One region of the Streptomyces sp. NPDC093600 genome, then DNA from elsewhere that is predicted to be linked to it. Evidence: riboswitches for the same ligand, from Rfam matches in the RefSeq annotation. Region 1 holds a riboswitch; the other holds the start of a gene.
The links. A riboswitch is a leader RNA that binds a small molecule or an ion and turns the genes downstream of it on or off. The one in region 1 is predicted to bind glycine.

Region 1 (9,789 bases):
GCGTCACCGTGTCTCCTGAGCGAGAGGCGACCCACCATGCTCCGACCCTCACCGGCCCCTGCGCCGGCCCTGCGCAGTGTCCTCGCGGCCCTCGGTTCCCCCACCGCCGTCCGCGAGGCGCGAACGCCCGCCCTCCGAACCGCCCAGGGCCCGCTGAGCCCCGAACTCCCGCTGCCCGTACACGTCCTCGACGTACGGGACCAGGTCGTCCCCCCGGGACAGGCTCCGCGCACCCGGCTCGCCGGCTGGCGCTTCCTCATCCGGGGCACCGACAGGGCCGTCGCCGCCGCGGACACCATGCTCACCCCCGACGGCTGGTCGTTCTCGCATTTCTTCGAAGGGCCGTACGTCACCGCCACGGAACGCGCGCTGCTCCAGGCCGACGCCCTGCCCACGCCGTACCAGCCCCGGCTGCTGTCCATACCGGAGCTGTACATGCTGACGCTCTGGCTGCACGGCGACACCGAGGCCGACGGCGCCTCGGGCCCGCCCGCACCCACCGACCTGCTGGTCCCGCTCGCCCCCGCGCCGCCGGGAATCGCCGCCCATCGCCCGCACCGGGTCGCCGACCTGCTGCCCGTCCTCACCCTGCGCCTGGCGCCGCCGCCGCTGTTCGGCACGCCGGCGCCGGCCTGATCCGTCCCCCCTCCCCGCCCCGCGGCCGGCCCGGTCGCGGGGCGGAATTCCGTCCGGACCAGGTCGAACACCTTCGTCGAACGACTCCCCCCGTACGGACTAGCCCTTTGGTGCTACTCCGAACCACCCGAAGTGACCGCCCAGTTGAGCTGAACCGCCCGCGAGAGTGATACGTCTTCATGCAGTAGGAAGAGCTGCCGCGAAATCCCTGCGGATCGACGTCCGTAGGGGAACACTGGACCAACCGAACCGACAACGGGGGGCGGCCATGAGCACCGCATCGAGCCGCAGGACGACACTCATCACGACGCAGCGAAAGAACCCACCCATGTGCCAGCACCAGCCAGCCTGTCCCACCGCCGACTCCGCCGACCGGGAGGCGGCCCGCCTCATGGCGCACCACCCGGAGCAGGGCTGGAGCCTGCTGTGCAACGGGGTCCTGCTCTTCGAGGACACCGGTGAACTGCTGCCGGACGGGCAGATCATCGCCCCGCACCGCCCGCTGAGGGTGGGGCAGGTGACGACCGCCGCCTGACGACGAGGCGGTTCAGGCACCAGGACCCGTACGAGGGACCGAGAACACGACAAGGGCCGGCCCGGAGGAGACCTCCGAACCGGCCCTGACTCATGCTCGGTCCCTGATCAGTTGTCGTACTCGTCCAGCGGCGGGCAGGAGCAGACCAGGTTGCGGTCGCCGAACGCCCCGTCGATGCGGCGGACCGGCGGCCAGTACTTGTCCGCGGCCGAGACACCGGCCGGGAAGACCGCCTCGTCACGGGTGTACGGGTGGTTCCACTCGCCGCCCAGCGCGGCCGCGGTGTGCGGCGCGTTGTGGAGCGGGTTGTCGTCGGCGGGCCACTCGCCCGAGGCGACCTTCTCGATCTCGCCGCGGATCGCGATCATCGTGTCGCAGAAGCGGTCGAGCTCGGTCAGGTCCTCGGACTCGGTCGGCTCGATCATCAGCGTGCCGGCCACCGGGAACGACATCGTCGGCGCGTGGAAGCCGTAGTCGATCAGGCGCTTGGCGATGTCGTCGACGCTGACACCGGTCGACTTGGACAGCGCGCGCAGGTCGACGATGCACTCGTGGGCGACCAGACCGGCCGGACCCGTGTAGAGCACCGGGTAGTGCGGCTCCAGGCGCTTGGCGATGTAGTTCGCGGCGAGGACGGCGACCTGCGTGGCCCGCTTGAGGCCCTCGCCACCCATCAGCCGCACGTACGACCACGAGATCGGCAGGATGCCGGCCGAGCCCCACGGGGCGGCCGAGATCGGGCCGACGCCCGTCTCGGGGCCCGCGGTGGGCTGCAGCGGGTGGTTCGGCAGGTACGGAGCGAGGTGCGCGCGCACCCCGACCGGCCCGACGCCCGGCCCGCCACCGCCGTGCGGGATGCAGAAGGTCTTGTGCAGGTTCAGGTGCGAGACGTCGCCGCCGAACTTGCCGGGCTTGGCGAGTCCCACCAGCGCGTTGAGGTTGGCGCCGTCGACGTACACCTGGCCGCCGGCATCGTGCACCTGGGCGCAGATGTCGGCGACGTGCTCCTCGAAGACACCGTGCGTGGAGGGGTAGGTGATCATCAGCACGGACAGCTCGTCGCGGTACTGCTCGATCTTGGCGCGCAGGTCCTCGACGTCCACCTCGCCGTCGTCGGCGGTCTTGACGACGACGACCTTCATGCCGGCCATCACCGCGCTGGCGGCGTTGGTGCCGTGCGCGGAGGACGGGATGAGGCAGACCGTGCGCTGCAGGTCGCCGTTGGCGCGGTGGTAGGCGCGGACGGCCAGCAGACCGGCCAGCTCGCCCTGCGATCCGGCGTTGGGCTGGATCGACACCTTGTCGTAGCCGGTGACCTCGGCGAGGCGCTCCTCCAGCTCGGTGATGAGCGTGAGGTAGCCCTGCGCCTGCTCGACGGGGGCGAAGGGGTGGATCTGGCCGAACTCGGGCCAGGTCACCGGCTCCATCTCGGTGGTCGCGTTCAGCTTCATGGTGCAGGAGCCGAGCGGGATCATGCCGCGGTCGAGGGCGTAGTCGCGGTCGGCGAGCCTGCGCAGGTAGCGCAGCATCGACGTCTCGGAGCGGTGCGCGTGGAAGACCGGGTGGGTCAGGTACGCGTCGGTGCGCAGGAGCCCGTCGGGCAGCGTCTCCTCGGCGGCGGCGTCCAGGGCCTCGATGTCGGCGTCGACACCGAAGGCGCCCCACACGGCGGCGAGCTGGGCGCGGCCGGTGGTCTCGTCGCAGGAGATCGACACGTGGTCGGCGTCGACGAGGTACAGGTTGACGCCGGCCTCACGGGCGGCGGCGACGGCCTCGGCGGCCTTGCCGGGCACGCGGACGGTGAGGGTGTCGAAGTACGAGCCGTGCACGATCTCGACGCCACCGGCCCTGAGGCCCTCGGCGAGGACCGTGGCGTACCGGTGGACGCGCTGGGCGATCTGCTTCAGACCGTCGGGACCGTGGTAGACGGCGTACATGCCGGCCATCACGGCGAGCAGCACCTGCGCGGTGCAGATGTTGCTGGTGGCCTTCTCGCGGCGGATGTGCTGCTCGCGGGTCTGCAGGGCCAGGCGGTAGGCGCGGTTGCCGTCGGCGTCGACGGAGACGCCGACGAGGCGGCCGGGAAGGGAGCGGGCGTGCTTGTCCTGGACGGCCATGTAGCCGGCGTGGGGCCCGCCGAAGCCCATCGGGACGCCGAAGCGCTGGGTCGTGCCGACGGCGATGTCCGCGCCCAGCTCGCCGGGCGAGGTGAGCAGCGTGAGCGCCAGCAGGTCGGCGGCGACGGTGACGATCGCGCCGAGCTCGTGGGCGGCGTCGATGACCGGCTTGATGTCCCGGACGGCGCCGGAGGCCCCCGGGTACTGGATCAGCACACCGAAGACACCGCGCTCGGCGATGTCGGCGGGGATTCCCTCGCTCAGATCGGCGACGACGACCTCGACGCCGGTCGGCTCGGCCCGGGTCTCGATGACGGCGATGGTCTGGGGCAGGGCGTCGGCGTCCACGAGGAAGACGCCGTTCTTGACCTTGCCGACGCGCCGGGACAGGGCCATGGCCTCGGCGGCCGCGGTGCCCTCGTCGAGCAGCGAGGCGCCGGAGGTGGGCAGACCGGTGAGGTCGGCGACCATGGTCTGGAAGTTGAGCAACGCCTCCAGACGGCCCTGCGAGATCTCCGGCTGGTAGGGCGTGTACGCGGTGTACCAGGCGGGGTTCTCCATGACGTTCCGGAGAATCACCGGCGGGGTGAAGGTGCCGTAGTAGCCCAGGCCGATCATCGGGGCGAGGACCTGGTTGCGGTCGGCGAGCCCGCGCAGCTCGGCGAGGACCTCGGCCTCGGTGCGGGCGGCGGGAAGGCCGAGCGCCTCGGCGCTCTTGATCACGTCCGGCACGGCGGCGGCCGTGAGCTCGTCGAGGGAGCCGTAGCCGACCTGCGCGAGCATCTTGGCCCGGGCTTCGGCGTCGGGCCCGATGTGCCGCTGTTCGAACGGGATGCCCTGCTCGAGCTCGGAGAGCGGAATGCGGTGGGCGGTCATGTACGGAGGCCTCCTGGTCGTCACGACCTGCGAGGGGCACCACGGCGCGGGTGCCCGGACGGCCTCCCCCTCTGTCATCTCAACCTGAGAGTTTCACCGGCACGCCGAAGGGCACGCCGGCTTTCACCGTCGGTGAGAGCGGATGCCGTCGGACGCCCGCCCTGCTTTCCAGAGTGACCTCGTCCGTGCGGTACAGGGGCCTGAGAGATTCCGGGGAGGATTTGCTCCTTCGGCGCCTCCGGAATTTCTCTCCGGAGGACTCTCCCGCACGGGGTCGACAGCCACAGCCAGCCTACCAGCGCGGTTCCCGCTCCCATCGCTCAAGTGGCCGACATCCCAGATGTGCACTTTCGTAGTCTTTGAAGACCAGTCGCGACAGTTGGAGGGACCGTGCAGACCGACATCGATCCGCGCAGCCTGATCGGCCGCAAGGCGTTCGACCGCGACGGCAACAAGATCGGCACCGTGGACGAGGTGTACCTCGACGACGCGACGGGCGTGCCGGAGTGGGCCGCGGTCCGCACGGGCCTGTTCAGCCGGGACGCCTTCGTCCCTCTGGAGCCCAGCGAACTGGTCGAGGACGGCCTCCACGTCCCGTACGAGCGGGCTCTGATCAAGGACGCCCCCGACTTCGGCGTGGGCCGCCATCTCTCCCCGGAGCAGGAGCTCCAGCTCTACCGCCACTACAACATCGCCCTGCCGCCGGTGCCGGACCACGACTTCGGCCACCTGGCGGGCCAGGAGGAGGCCTGACCGGCCCCTCCGGCATCTCCAGCCCCGTTCGCCCCGGGGGCCGCGCGTCGCGGCCTTCCGGGGCGACCGCTTGCCCGCGGGAGCAACCCTCCCTGTCGGCACACCCGTGTGCGGCAGGCCGGCTCCTAGGCGACCGCCGCCGTCCCCGCCCCGCCCCCCACCAGCGGCAGCGGGTCCGCCGGCTCCAGGTCCGGGTCGTCGACGGGGAAGGTCCGCACCCGGCCCGGCCCCGACCCCGGCTCCTCGAAGCGCACGGTGACCCGCCCGACCCCGCTTCCCTGCACCCACCCGGCGCCGTACACCGCGTGCCGTACGTCGTGCCCGGGCGCCCAGCGCCGCTCGGCCGGCGCCTCCGGCTCGACCGCCTCCGGCGCCACGGACGCCTCCCCCGGCTCGTCCTCCGACGGCGGCTCCGCCGCCTCCGCCTGCGCGAACAGGTCCTCCTGCGTGTAGTCCGCCAGCCCGCTGACCCCCACGCCCAGCAGCCGCACCCCGCCCGTCGTGTCCACCCCCTCGAGCAGCCGGCCCGCCGCCTCCCGCACCACCACCGGATCGTCCGTGGGCCCGCGCAACGTCTCCGACCGCGTCAAGGTCGAGAAGTCGTACCGCCGCACCTTGAGCACGATCGTCCGTCCCGAGTGCCCCGAGCCCCGCAGCCTGCCCACGCACCGCTCCGCGAGCCGCTCCACCTCCATCCGGATCCGCACCCGGTCGTGCAGGTCCACGTCGAAGGTGTCCTCCACCGACACGGACTTCGCGTCCCTCTCGGCCACCACGGGGCGGTCGTCGTACCCCTGGGCCATCCGGTACAGGGAGGCCCCATGCGCCCGCCCCAGCAGCCGTACAAGCTCGTCCTCACCCGCTTCCGCGAGGTCCGACACCGTCGTCATCCCCGCCCTGCGCAGATGCTCCCCCGTGGCCGGCCCGACGCCCGGCAGAATCCGCACCGACCTCGGTCCGAGCAGCTCCCGCTCCGTACCCGGCTCTATGAGCACCAGCCCGTCGGGTTTCGCCTCCTCCGACGCGATCTTCGCCAGCATCTTGGATCCCGCGAGCCCCACCGACCCCGTCAGTCCCGTCGTCGCGAGGATGTCCCGGCGCAGCAGCTCCCCCGCCCTGCGGGCGCTCGCGCTGTCGTCGGCGACGCCCCCCGCCTCCAGGTCCACGAACGCCTCGTCGAGGCTGAGCGGCTCCACGAGGGGCGACAGCCGTCCGAGCAACTCCATGACCTGCTCGCTGATGGACCGGTAGAACGCGAACCGGGGCACGAGATAGGCGGCGTTCGGCGCCCGCCTGCGCGCCTGCGCCATGGGCATCGCCGAATGGACGCCGAAGCGCCGTGCCTCGTACGAGGCGGTGGCAACGACTCCGCGCGGCCCGAGACCGCCGACGACCACCGGTTTTCCGCGCAGGCTCGGTTTCGCCGCCTGCTCGGCGGCGGCGAAGAAGGCATCCATGTCCAGATGCAGAATCGTCGGCGCGGCTCTCACATCTCCGATGCTGCCCTACGCCACTGACAATCGGCTCGCACTCCCGTGCGGACGCGCCCGGCAGGCGGTCCCCAGGGGCCGGCTCTCCGGCCCGAGCACCATCCAGGGCGTCCAGGTCTCAGACGGCCCGGTCCCGCCGGCGTCGCGCCAGCTCGTCGCCGGGGTTGTGCCCGATCAGCGTCTCGCCGGTGTCCACACGCTCACCGTGCAGTTGCGAGAGCGCGGCCTCCACGTCTCGCCAGACCACTCCCACCGCGATCCCGAAGACGCCCTGCCCCCCTTGGAGCAGATCCACGACCTCGTCGGGCGAGGAGCACTCGTACACGGTCGCGCCGTCGCTCATCAGCGTCATCCGCTCCAGATCGCGAAAGCCGTGGGCCCGCAGATGCTGCACGGCCGCCCGGATGTTCTGAAGCGCGACCCCGGTGTCCAGGAAACGTTTGACGATCTTGAGGACGACGACGTCACGGAAGCTGTACAGCCGCTGCGTCCCCGAGCCGTAGGCGGGCCGAACGCTCGGCTCGACAAGGCCGGTACGCGCCCAGTAGTCCAACTGGCGGTAGGTGATCCCCGCCGCCGCGCACGCGGTGGGCCCGCGGTATCCCACGGTCTCCGTATCCGCGTCCGCACCCGTGGCCGCGTCCGCACTCGCGTCCGTACCGAAGTCGCTCACACCGCCGTGAAGCGGATACGGACCGTTCTCACCGGGCGCACGCCCGAGGGAGCCCCCTGCCGTACCGTCGCCGCTGCTCATCACGCCGACCCTCCGTCCTTGACCTGCCCACACGAAGGTAGGCAGTCACTCGGGGTGCGTCAACGATCGCCACACTCGGCACGCCGAGTGATAATCACCCTGAGAGTGGTTTCCCGTATCTCTCTTCGGGGAAAGGCTACTCGAATGCGCTGACGCGCCCTCGGATCAGCGCCCGCGCGGGACGGCACTTCGCCGCTTCGTCCGCCGGGACAGAGCCTCGCCGGAACGCCTCACTGGCTGCTGGAACCGAAGTCCTCCGGGGAGATCTGGTCGAGGAATTCGCGGAACTTCTCCACCTCGTCCTCCTGCTCGTCCGGAATCGCGATACCGGCGTCGTCCAGGACACCGTCACTGCCGAAGATCGGCGTCCCGGTGCGCAGGGCCAGCGCTATCGCGTCGGACGGCCTGGCGCTCACCTCGACGCCGCTGGCGAAGACCAGCTCCGCGTAGAAGACCCCTTCACGGAGGTCGGTGATGCGGACCTCGGTGAGCTCCTGGCCCACCGCCTCAAGGACGTCCTTGAAGAGGTCGTGCGTCAGCGGCCTGGCAGGAGCCATGCCCTGCTGAGCGAAGGCGATCGCGGTCGCCTCACCCGGTCCGATCCAGATGGGGAGGTACCGATCGCCTCCCACTTCACGCAGGAGCACGATCGGTTGGTTGGAGGGCATTTCGACCCGGACACCCACAACGTCGAGCTCGTTCACACAGCAACCCTAGGACGTGCTCGACCGGTTTGGGTAGTCGGGACCCCCCAAGATCACTGCAACCGGATGCCCAGCGCCGTCTGCACCAGTGCCGCGTGCAGCCTCACGGAGAGCCCGGCGAGCTCCTTGGCGGTGGCCTCCGCATGCGCTCTGGTCTGCGGATTACGGTGCCGGCGCAACGGCGCGACCATCTGTTCGACCAGCCCGGCCTCCCGGTCCGCGGCCGCTTTCACCGCCCGAAGATGGCGCGGTTCCAGACCGAATCTCCCCAAGTCCGCGACAAGTCTCGCGACGGTGACCGCCTCGGCGTCGTACCCGCCCTCGGCTGCCGGAGCGATGAGCCCGTACGACTCCCACTCCGCGAGCTCCTCCTCGCTCACCTCGGCGGCGGCGAGCAGCTCGGCCCGGCCCACCCGGGTGGCGGTCGGACGGTCGCCCTCCACCTCCCAGGCACCGTCCAGCAGGTCCCGCTGGGGGCTCGGGGCGGGCAGCGTGACCTGTTCACCCCGGGCGAGGGCGTCGAGATGCTCGCGGATGACTTTCAGCGGAAGATAGTGGTCACGCTGCATCCGCAGGATCTGAGCGAGCCGCTCCACGTCCTGCGGGCTGAACTTCCGGTACCCGGAGGCCGTCCGCCGGGGCTCGACGAGCCCCTCGGCCTCCAGGAACCGGATCTTGGAGATGGTCACTTCGGGAAACTCGTCGCGCAGCTGATTCAGCACCGCGCCGATGCTGACCAGCCGGTCGCCCGCGGCGGCGGCACCGTGTCCGGCACCGCCCGTCGGTGTTCGCAGCATGGACCTTCCCTGAAGGCTTCTCCGAGGCGTTACGCGCCCCGCTGGCTCGAGTAGAACACCAGCCGGTACTTGCCGATCTGCACCTCGTCGCCGTTGGACAGAACGGCCGAGTCGATCGGCTCACGGTTGACGTACGTACCGTTCAGGCTGCCGACATCGGCGACCGTGAAACTGCCGTCCTGCGCCCGCCGGAACTCCACATGCCGCCGCGACACCGTCACGTCGTCCAGGAAGATGTCGCTCTGCGGGTGACGGCCGGCCGTGGTCAGTTCGCCGTCCAGCAGGAAGCGGCTGCCGGAGTTCGGGCCACGACGCACGACGAGGAGCGCCGAACCGGTCGGCAGCGCCTCGACGGCCGCCAGCGCCTCGGGCGACAGCGACGGAACGGCGGTCTGGCCGGTGACCTCGGAGTCGTACGCCTCAAGACCCGAGATCGAGATCGTGGACGTCGTCTCGGACGCGCGCTCCACGGGCACACCGGCACGCAGTGGCGCACCGCAGTGGGAGCAGAAACGGCTGTCCGCGGTGTTGCGGTGACCGCACCTCGTACACACCGGCATGGACGCATCCTCCTGCCGCGGCTGGCCCGCGGAGGTCTGGGTCGCATACGGGTCGGGGGTGAACCCTCCACCCGCACTCGAGGTCGATGGTTCTCCGAAACCTATGCGGCCGGCACCGGCAGGGTCAACAGACGACGCGCCCTGTCCGCCCGGAATGTCACCGCCCTGGCCATCGACCTCATCACGGAAGAGGGGGCGCTCGCCACCCTGTTCCTCACTCTGGGCATGGCGCGGCGCGCGGTGCTTGGCGTTGCCGCCGTCCTCGCGTGCGCTCTTGCCGAACAACTTCGCAAACAACTTCACGGGCGATTCCCCTTGACCGAAACAGACCCGCCCGTGGGGCAGGACGAACCCTGAATGAACACACCTGCCGACCCGGACATTCTCACAACGTCCGTATCCTCCGGACAGTTTCCACCACGCACCACGCTTGTGGTGCGGCGACCCCCCGCAACCTCTTGCCCTTGTCGCGTGACCGTCATGCACCCCGCCTCACTGCGAGGACGACTGAGCGTAGTCAGGCCGCTTCGCAGGTCGCAAGGCATCCACGACGATCTTCTCGGACCG
Region 2 (9,789 bases), on a different contig from region 1:
GAGCGCAGCTTGCGGGCCGTGTTCGCGGCGCGGCGGCGGACCTTGAGACCGCCGGGCAGGATGCCCTCGCGGGACATGCCGCGCGCGACGCACGCCTGCATCACCCGCCAGATCTCCAGGAGGCCCTCGCGGATCTCCTCCTCGGTGCGCCAGGCCTTCTCGTTCTCCATCATCATCGCGGAGATCGACAGGCCCGTGTCCTTCGCCAGGCGCAGCAGCTCGTCACCGGTACGGAAGGGGTACTTCAGGACCGTGTCGTCCGGGACGATCGGGTTCTCGCCCTGGACCGCGTCCTCGTCGACGACGAAGCCGCCGCCGACCGAGTAGTACGTCTTCTCCAGGACCAGGGCGCCCTCGGCGTCGTACGCGAAGATCGTCATGCCGTTGGCGTGGTACGGCAGCGCCTTGCGGCGGTGCAGGATCAGGTCCTCGTCGAAGTCGAAGGGGATCTCGTGGGCCCCGACCAGGTTGATCCGGCCGCTCGACTTGATCCGCTCGAACTCCTCGTCCGCCTTCTCGACGTCGACCGTGCGCGGAGAGTTGCCCTCCAGGCCGAGCAGGACGGCCTTCGGGGTGCCGTGGCCGTGGCCGGTGGCGCCGAGGGAGCCGTACAGCTCCGCCCGTATCGAGGCGGTGTGGGCGAGCAGGCCCTCGTTCTTCAGCCGGCGGGCGAACATCCGCGCCGCACGCATCGGACCCACCGTGTGGGAGCTGGACGGGCCGATGCCGATCGAGAACAGGTCGAAGACCGAGATGGCCACGGGGAACTCCTTGTGGGGGTGGTAGACGCCGTTGTCTGCCGGGGTGGTGCAGAACGCAGCGGAGCGGGGAAACGGGCTGGGGCACCGCGCTCACATTCCATTGTGCGCGGTGCCCCGGAGCTTTCGTACGAACGAGACCTGGAACTAAAGCGTACGAAATTACTTCAGGCCGGGGTACAGCGGGTGCTTCTCCGCGAGCGCGGTCACCCGGGCCTTCAGCGCCTCGGCCTTGTCGGCGTCGAAGCCGGGCTTGAGGGCCTCGGCGATGATGTCGGCGACCTCGGTGAAGTCGTCGGTGCCGAACCCGCGGGTCGCGAGCGCCGGGGTGCCGATCCGCAGGCCGGAGGTGACCATCGGCGGGCGCGGGTCGTTCGGGATGGCGTTGCGGTTGACCGTGATGCCGACCTCGTGGAGACGGTCCTCCGCCTGCTGCCCGTCGAGCTCGCTGTCGCGCAGGTCGACCAGGACCAGGTGGACGTCGGTGCCGCCGGAGAGGATGGCCACGCCGTGCTCGGTGACATCGGCCTTGACCAGGCGCTCGGCGAGGATGCGGGCACCCTCGACCGTGCGCTGCTGGCGCTCCTTGAACTCCTCCGAGGCCGCGACCTTGAAGGAGACCGCCTTGGCCGCGATCACATGCTCCAGCGGGCCGCCCTGGAAGCCGGGGAAGACCGAGGAGTTCAGCTTCTTCGCGAAGTCCTTCTTGGCCAGGATGATGCCGCCGCGCGGGCCGCCGAGCGTCTTGTGCGTGGTGGAGGTCACCACGTCCGCGTACTCGACCGGGTTGGGGTGCAGCCCGGCCGCGACCAGGCCGGCGAAGTGGGCCATGTCGACCCACAGGTAGGCGCCGGTCTCGTCCGCGATACGGCGGAAGGCGGCGAAGTCCAGCTGGCGCGGGTAGGCGGACCAGCCCGCGATGATCACCTTGGGGCGGTGCTCCTTGGCGAGGCGCTCGACCTCGGCCATGTCGACCAGACCGGCGGCGTCGACGTGGTAGGCGACCACGTTGAACTGCTTGCCGGAGAAGTTCAGGCGCATGCCGTGGGTGAGGTGGCCGCCGTGGGCCAGGTCCAGACCGAGGATGGTGTCGCCGGGCTGGGCCAGGGCGAACAGCGCGGCCTGGTTGGCGGAGGCGCCGGAGTGGGGCTGGACGTTGGCGTACTCGGCGCCGAAGAGGTCCTTGACCCGGTCGATCGCGATCTGCTCGGCGACGTCCACGTGCTCGCAGCCGCCGTAGTAGCGGCGGCCGGGGTAGCCCTCGGCGTACTTGTTGGTGAGAACGGAGCCCTGGGCCTCCATGACCGCGACCGGAGCGAAGTTCTCCGAGGCGATCATCTCGAGGGTGGACTGCTGACGGTGGAGCTCGGCGTCGACAGCGGCGGCGACGTCCGGGTCCAGCTCGTGAAGAGGGGTGTTCAGCACAGACATGAATCGATCCCTAAGGGGTCTCAGTTCCCGGCGGAGAACTCGGCGTACTCGTCGGCGGAGAGCAGGTCGTCCGGCTCGCCCGTGACGCGTACCTTGAACAGCCAGCCACCCTCGAACGGAGCGGTGTTCACCAGGGAGGGGTCGTCCACGACGTCCTGGTTGGCCGCCACGACCTCGCCGGTGACGGGGGAGTACAGGTCGCTGACGGACTTCGTCGACTCCAGCTCGCCGCAGGTCTCGCCCGCGGTGACCGTGTCGCCGACCTCGGGGAGCTGGGCGTAGACGACGTCACCGAGCGCGTTGGCCGCGAACTCCGTGATGCCGACCGTCGCGACGCCGTCCTCGGCGTCCGACAGCCACTCGTGCTCCTTGGTGTAGCGCAGCTGCTGGGGGTTGCTCATGACCTGATTCTCCTGGATCGGGGGAGTGCTGATGAACGTGGGTCTTGCGGGATGAGACGAGAGGTGAGACGGGCGGTGGGACGGGTCCCGCCGGGAAACGTCACTTCCGGCGCTTGTAGAACGGCAGCGCCACGACCTCGTACGGCTCGTGGGTGCCGCGGATGTCCACACCTACACCCGGCGTGCCCGGCTCGGCGTGCGCCGCGTCCACGTACGCCATGGCGATCGGCTTTCCGAGGGTCGGGGAGGGGGCGCCGGAGGTGACCTCGCCGACGACCTCGCCGTTCGCGACGACCGGCATCCCGGCGCGCGGGACCCGGCGGCCCTCGGCGACCAGGCCGACGAGCTTGCGCGGCGGGGCGGTCTCGGCGCGCTCGGCGGCCTTCTCCAGCGCCTCGCGGCCGACGAAGCGGCCGTCGTTGGTCGTCTTCTCGAACTTGACCACCCGGCCGAGACCGGCGTCGAACGGCGTCAGGGAGGTGGTCAGCTCGTGCCCGTAGAGCGGCATGCCCGCCTCCAGGCGGAGCGTGTCACGGCAGGACAGACCGCAGGGGATCAGACCGACCGGGGCGCCGGCCTCCGTCAGCGCCTTCCAGACGCCCTCGGCGTGCTCGGGCTTCAGGAACAGCTCGAAGCCGTCCTCGCCGGTGTAGCCGGTACGGGCGATCAGCGCGGGGACCCCGGCGACCGTGCCGGGCAGACCGGCGTAGTACTTCAGCCCGTCCAGGTCGGCGTCGGTCAGCGACTTCAGGATGCCGGGGGACTCGGGGCCCTGGACGGCGATCAGCGCGTAGGCGTCACGGTCGTCACGCACGTCGGCGTCGAAGCCGGCCGCCCGCTCGGTGAGCGCGTCCAGGACGATCTGCGCGTTGGAGGCGTTGGCGACGATCATGTACTCGCGCTCCTGGAGCCGGTACACGATCAGGTCGTCCAGGATGCCGCCGTCCTCCTGGCAGATCATCGTGTAGCGGGCCCGGCCCACGCCCACCGTGGAGATGTTGCCGACCAGCGCGAAGTCGAGCAGCTCGACGGCCTGCGGCCCGGCGACGGTGATCTCCCCCATGTGGGAGAGGTCGAAGAGACCCGCCTTCGTGCGGACGGCGTTGTGCTCGTCCCGCTCGCTGCCGTAACGCAGCGGCATGTCCCAGCCCGCGAAGTCGGTCATGGTCGCGCCCAGGGAGCGATGCAGGGCATCGAGGGCAGTCAGGCGGGGTGCAGTGCTCATGGGTGTGGCTCCCGGATCCCAGGGCGAAAAAAATCATGACGGACGAGGACGATCCTCCCCATCTGTCATGGAACCTGAGAGGTTCACCGAGAGCATCCTCGGCTTGCACCTTGGGTGGGGCGCGACGACGCGCCCGCTTTTCAGATCTGCCTCATCCGCGCGGTACGGGGCCTGAGAGATTCAAGGGAGGGTCTTGCTCCTTCGGCGCCCGGACTGCTACAGCACTGCTACAGCCTGTCCGGGACTCTCCCGCGCGGATTCGAGCGGCCGGTATGTGGTTGTGTGCGCTTGGCGCGCACATCATTGCACGCGGGTCCTGATCGGCAAATCGCTTGTGCCTCATTACCGTCTCTTTACACTTCTTGGGGAAGGGTCTTCAGGACCCGACAGGGGGAGAAGCGATGACGTTCCAGCGAACCGGCGCCTACGCGGCCACCGGCATACCGGCCCAGCGCGCCCGGGCCAGGACCCGCCGCCGCGCCGCCGCGCGCCTGCTCCGCGACCTGCGCGACCGGGACGGGCGCGGCCCGAGCGTGCTCGCCTTCGCCGCCGGCGACCTGGTGGTCGTCTCCGGGCTGCCCGGCAGCGGCAAGTCGACGCTGCTGCGCCAGGCCGCCGACGGACGCGGCATCGACTCGCAGGACGCCCGCGAGCGCTGGGAGGCGCGGATGCCCCGCTTCCTGCCGTACGCCGTCTACCGCCCGCTGGTACGCGTCTCGCACTACGCCGGGCTGCGCCGCGCCCTGCGCGCCGGCCGGAGCGTGATAGTCCACGACTGCGGCACCCAGTCCTGGGTGCGCAACTGGCTCGCCCGCGAGGCCCGCCGCCGCGGCCGCTCCCTGCATCTGGTCCTGCTCGACGTCACCCCCGCCGCCGCCCGCGAGGGCCAGCGGGAGCGGGGCCGCGGGGTGTCCGGGTACGCCTTCGCCCGCCACCGCCGGGCGGTCGGCCGGCTGCTGCGCTCCGTCGAGGCGGGCCGGCTGCCCCGCGGCTGCGCCTCGGCGACCCTGCTCGACCGGGACGCCGCGGGCGCACTCCGGAAGATCGCCTTCCGGGACACGCACTGACCGGCGGGGGAGCGGCGGCGTCCCGGACCGGCCCGCTCCGTACGCTTGTGGCCACGACGGCGCCGGGGCGGCGTTAGGGTTCTGCCCCGAGGGCGCGTGACCAGACGCGTGAGAAGGGGAAACCAGACCGTGGACGTTACGTGGCCGGGCAATGAGCTCGAAGAGGTACTGGCCGCCTCGCTCGGCAATCCCGCCGCGGGCGGCCGGCTCGTCGAGGTCCTCGGCCGCAGCCCCGTCTGGGTGCCGCTGCCCAACGGCGGCAGCCCCGAGAGCACCGACCTCGACCTGCCCACGATGGAGATCGACGGCATCCCGTACGTCCCCGTCTTCAGCTCCGAGCAGCAGTTCCTGGCCTGCGTCGGCAGCCACATGTCCTTCACCGTCGCGCCCGCCCGCGAGTTCGCCCGCGGTCTGCCGCCGCAGCTCGGCATCGCCGTGAACCCCGGCGGCACCGTCGGCGCCCCGCTGCCCCCGCCCGCCGTCGCCGAACTCTGCCGGGCCGGACGCACCCCGCTGGACGGCCCCGCGAGCGGCGGCCGGGTGCGGCTCTTCGAGCCCGACTGGCAGGACGACCCCGTCGACTTCCTCTCCGCCGCGGCCGCCGAGTTCGAGGCCACGGGCGTCGTCCTCACCGCCCGCCGCGCCCTCGCCAGCGTCGAGGGCACCGAACCCGCCCTCTTCGTCGGCGTCCAGCTCGCCGGCTGGGACGGCGTCGACCGCAACGCCCCGCTCGACGCCCTCGGCCGCGCGCTCGGCCGGGTCGAGGTGGCCTGGCCGGTCAATCTCATCCTCCTGGACGTTGCGCAGGACCCCGTGGCCGACTGGATGCTGGACCGGGTGCGCCCCTTCTACCAGCGGACCGACGGCTGAGCGGGGCAGCACGGCAGTGAGCGTCATTAAGCTGGACCGGTGGACGGAAGAGGGGCGGGACACAGGGTGAGCGCGTCAGGCACCGCTGCGGCCGGACAGGTCGAGCACATGCTGCGCCAGGTGGCACCCGGACGCTACGAAGCGTACGAGCGACTGCTGCACGCCCTCGCGGACGGCGACGTCTGGATGCTGCTCTGGCACGGCCAGGCCGGCTCGCCCGACGCCCAGTACGGCAACATCGAGATCGACGGCCTGGGCTACGCCCCCTGCGTCACCTCCGCCCAGGAACTGGCCGCCTCCGGCTGGAACCGCGCCCACGAGGTGGTCACCGGCCGCGACATCGCCCGCGCCCTCTACCCCGACCGCTGGGGCATCTGGCTCAACCCGCACGACTCCGGCGGCGGCGTCGGCATCCCCTGGGCCGACCTGCGCCGGATCGCCACGGGCCTCGACCGGATGCCCGCCGGGCCGCTGCGGCTGACCGAACCCGCCCTGGAAATCCCCCAGTTCTACGCCCTGCTGACCCAGAACGCCCACCGCACCCCCTCCGTGAGGGCGCTGCGCCGCGCCTGGGTGCAGCCCGCGCTCGGCTCCGCGTACCTCGCCATCGGACTCGACCTCTACGACACCTCCCCGGCCTCGGTCGACGCCGTGCGGGCGATGATGGGCCGGTCGATCTCCGCCGTCCCCGACGGGCTGCCCGTCTCGACGGTCGCGATGTCCGACGAGTACGACCCGGTGGCGATGTGGCTGCGCGCCAACGCCCGCCCCTTCTACGACCGGGACGCCCACGCCGCCCCCGCCCCGCAGACCCCGGGCCTCGGATACCCGCCGGCCGCGCCCCGTACGTACTGATTCGCACCCTTCCGTCTCCCCAATTCCGGCCCCCGCGGGCGCTGTTGAGGGACATGTCCGTTCTGCTGGATTAGAGGGTGAGATGGTCCGCTCACGCGATCACGACGTCCGGATAACGGAAGGCAACGCACCGCATCACGTTTGAGCAAACATTCCCCGCTGGGTCTGGCGGGTGATCGCGAACACATTGAAGACTCCCCGGAACACCGGGCGTTCGGCCGTCATGGCCGGTGCCCCGCAGTTGTTCCACCAAGCCGCTACCCGCGGCGGGCAAGGGCCGGCTACCGGCGGCCGAGAGGGGTCCTCACCACGATGACGGCACCACTGCACGAGACGAGTGCGGCCGAGTCGACCGCGGCCGTCGACGCCGTGCCCGAAGGCCCCGCCGACGTGATCCAGGGCCGTTCGCCCTGGCAGATCGCCTGGACGCGCCTCAAGCGCGACCGACTGGCCCTCGCGGGCGGCGCCGTCGTGATCTTCCTGGTCCTGGTCGCGATCTTCGCGCCGGTGATCGTGGGCCTCCTCGGCCACCCGCCGGACGAGTTCCACGAGGACCAGATCGACCCGCTCTTCGGCACCCCGATCGGCCCCTGGGGCGGCATCAGCTCCGACTTCCTCCTCGGAGTCGAGCCGGTCAACGGCCGCGACGTCTTCAGCCGGGTCGTCTACGGCGCCCGGATCTCGCTCCTCGTCGCCGTCCTCGCGGCGCTCTTCGCGGTCGTCCTCGGCACCATCCTCGGCATCGTCGCCGGCTTCTTCGGCGGCTGGGTCGACGCGGCGCTCAGCCGGGTCATGGACGTCATGCTCGCCTTCCCGCAGCTGCTCTTCACCATCGCCCTGGTCTCCGTACTGCCCAACGAGATCCTCGGAGTCTCCGGGTCCGGCGTACGCATCGGCGCCCTGGTGGTCGTCATCGGCTTCTTCGGCTGGCCCTACGTGGGCCGGATCGTCCGCGGCCAGACCCTCTCGCTGCGCGAGCGCGAGTACGTCGAGGCCGCCCGCAGCCTGGGCGCCGGCCGCCTCTACATCCTGCGCCGGGAGCTGCTGCCCAACCTGGTCGCGCCGATCATGGTCTACGCGACCCTCATGATCCCCACCAACATCCTCACCGAGGCGGCGCTCAGCTTCCTGGGAGCGGGTGTGAAGCCTCCCACCGCTTCCTGGGGCCAGATGCTGTCGACGGCCATCACCACCTATGAATCGGACCCCCTGTTCATGGTGATCCCCGGCCTGGCGATCTTCATCACCGTTCTGGCGTTCAACCTCTTCGGTGACGGCGTGCGTGACGCGCTCGACCCGAAGGCCGCTCGCTGAGCGGCTGCCAGCCCGCACAGACCCGCCCCTGCCGCTGGTGACAGGAGGCAATCAACACCGGCGGACCCGCCCCGACGGCCGCCACTATTCCGGAGGTTGCGAGACCATGAACCTGAACAGCTCTTCACGGCGCAGAATCGCCGCGGGCGCACTGCTCGCCGCGGCCACCATGGTCGTCACCACGGCGTGTGGCGGCGGAAACGGCGGAGGCGACAGCAAGTCCGGCGCGGCCGGCTTCAACGCCGCGGTGAACAAGATCGCCAACCCTTCCGACAAGAAGGGCGGTGAGCTGAAGTTCATCGGCTCGCAGGAGGCCGACTCCTGGGACCCGCAGCGCGGTTACTACGGCTTCGTGTGGGACTTCGCCCGCTACTACACCCGCCAGCTCGTCACCTTCAAGGCGGCCCCCGGCGCGGCCTCCACCGAGCTTGTCTCCGACCTCGCCACCGACACCGGCAAGGTTTCGCCCGACGGTCTCACCTACACCTTCACGCTGAAGGACGGGGTGAACTGGGAGGACGGCAAGCCGATCACCTCCAAGGACATCAAGTACGGCATCGAGCGCATCTGGGCCCAGGACGTCATCTCCGGCGGCCCGATCTACCTCCAGCAGGTCCTCGACCCCAAGGGCGAGTACAAGGGTCCGTACAAGGACACCTCCCCGGACAAGCTCGGCCTGAAGGCGATCGAGACCCCGGACGACAAGACCATCATCTTCAAGCTGCCGGTCGCCAACGGTGACTTCCTGCAGATGCTGGCCATGCCCGCCGCCTCCCCGGTCCGCCAGGACAAGGACACCAAGGCGCAGTACGGCCTGAAGCCGTTCTCCTCCGGCCCGTACAAGTGGCAGTCGTACACGCCCAACAAGTCGATCATGCTGGTCCGCAACGACAAGTGGGACCCGAAGTCGGACACCGTCCGCAAGGCGCTTCCGGACAAGATCAGCGTCAAGTTCACCACCAACGCCGACGACATGGACAACCGCCTGATCGAGGGCGAGTACGACCTCGACCTCAACGCCACCGGCGTCGGCGCGTCCGCCCGCGGCAAGGTGCTCCAGCAGCACAAGGCGAACGCGGACAACCCGCAGACCGGCTTCATCCGCTACGCGGTCTTCCCCCAGACGGTCGTTCCCAACATCGAGTGCCGCAAGGCCATGATCTACGCGGCCGACTCCAAGTCCCTCCAGACCGCCCGCGGCGGCCCGCAGGCCGGTGGCGACATCGCCACCAACATGCTGCCGCCGGCGATCAAGGGCGCCGACCCGAAGGCCGACCCGTACGGCAAGCTCTCCGGCAAGCCGGACATCGCCAAGGCGAAGGAGGCGCTGAAGAAGTGCGGCAAGCCGAACGGCTTCAAGACCACCATCGCCGTCCGTAACAACAAGAAGATCGAGATCGCGACCGCCGAGTCCCTCCAGCAGTCGCTGAAGGCCGTCGGCATCGACGCCCAGATCGACCAGTTCGACGGCGCCCAGACCTCCGGCATCATCGGTTCGCCGAAGGTGGTCAAGGACAAGGGCTACGGCATCATCATCATGGGCTGGGGCGCCGACTTCCCCAGCGGCCAGGGCTTCCTGCAGCCGCTGGTCGACGGCCGGTTCATCCTGCAGAGCGGTAACAACAACTTCTCCGAGCTGAACGACCCGGCCGTCAACAAGCTCTTCGACGAGGCGCTGAAGGAGACCGACCCGGTCAAGGCCGGCGAGCTCTACAAGCAGATCAACACGAAGGTCTCCGAGGCGGCGGTCTACCTGCCCTTCACCCACGAGAAGAACATCATCTGGCGCTCGTCGCGACTGACCAACGTCTACACGGCCGACGCCTACAACGGCCGCTACGACTACGCGTCGCTCGGCGTCGTCAAGT

Region 2: another riboswitch for glycine. It lies ahead of gcvT (glycine cleavage system aminomethyltransferase GcvT); the one in region 1 lies ahead of gcvP (aminomethyl-transferring glycine dehydrogenase).

What each region holds. Positions count from the first base shown of each region.
Region 1 covers NZ_JBIWIU010000017.1:98,658-108,446, forward strand. The annotation lists gene ACIRB4_RS29830 (hypothetical protein) at 37-636, shown strand; gene ACIRB4_RS29835 (DUF5999 family protein) at 965-1,171, shown strand; gene gcvP (aminomethyl-transferring glycine dehydrogenase) at 1,279-4,164, opposite strand; glycine riboswitch at 4,343-4,441, opposite strand; gene ACIRB4_RS29845 (PRC-barrel domain-containing protein) at 4,555-4,917, shown strand; gene ACIRB4_RS29850 (DNA polymerase IV) at 5,043-6,407, opposite strand; gene ACIRB4_RS29855 (MerR family transcriptional regulator) at 6,526-7,161, opposite strand; gene ACIRB4_RS29860 (bifunctional nuclease family protein) at 7,392-7,865, opposite strand; gene ACIRB4_RS29865 (MerR family transcriptional regulator) at 7,919-8,662, opposite strand; gene ACIRB4_RS29870 (FHA domain-containing protein) at 8,692-9,633, opposite strand; gene ACIRB4_RS29875 (DUF881 domain-containing protein) at 9,715-9,789, opposite strand, start outside.
Region 2 covers NZ_JBIWIU010000012.1:193,671-203,459, reverse strand. The annotation lists gene ACIRB4_RS26600 (L-serine ammonia-lyase) at 1-761, opposite strand, end outside; gene glyA (serine hydroxymethyltransferase) at 921-2,189, opposite strand; gene gcvH (glycine cleavage system protein GcvH) at 2,210-2,590, opposite strand; gene gcvT (glycine cleavage system aminomethyltransferase GcvT) at 2,691-3,815, opposite strand; glycine riboswitch at 3,966-4,077, opposite strand; gene ACIRB4_RS26580 (AAA family ATPase) at 4,217-4,882, shown strand; gene ACIRB4_RS26575 (enhanced serine sensitivity protein SseB) at 5,012-5,752, shown strand; gene ACIRB4_RS26570 (enhanced serine sensitivity protein SseB C-terminal domain-containing protein) at 5,819-6,607, shown strand; gene ACIRB4_RS26565 (ABC transporter permease) at 6,920-7,921, shown strand; gene ACIRB4_RS26560 (ABC transporter substrate-binding protein) at 8,028-9,789, shown strand, end outside.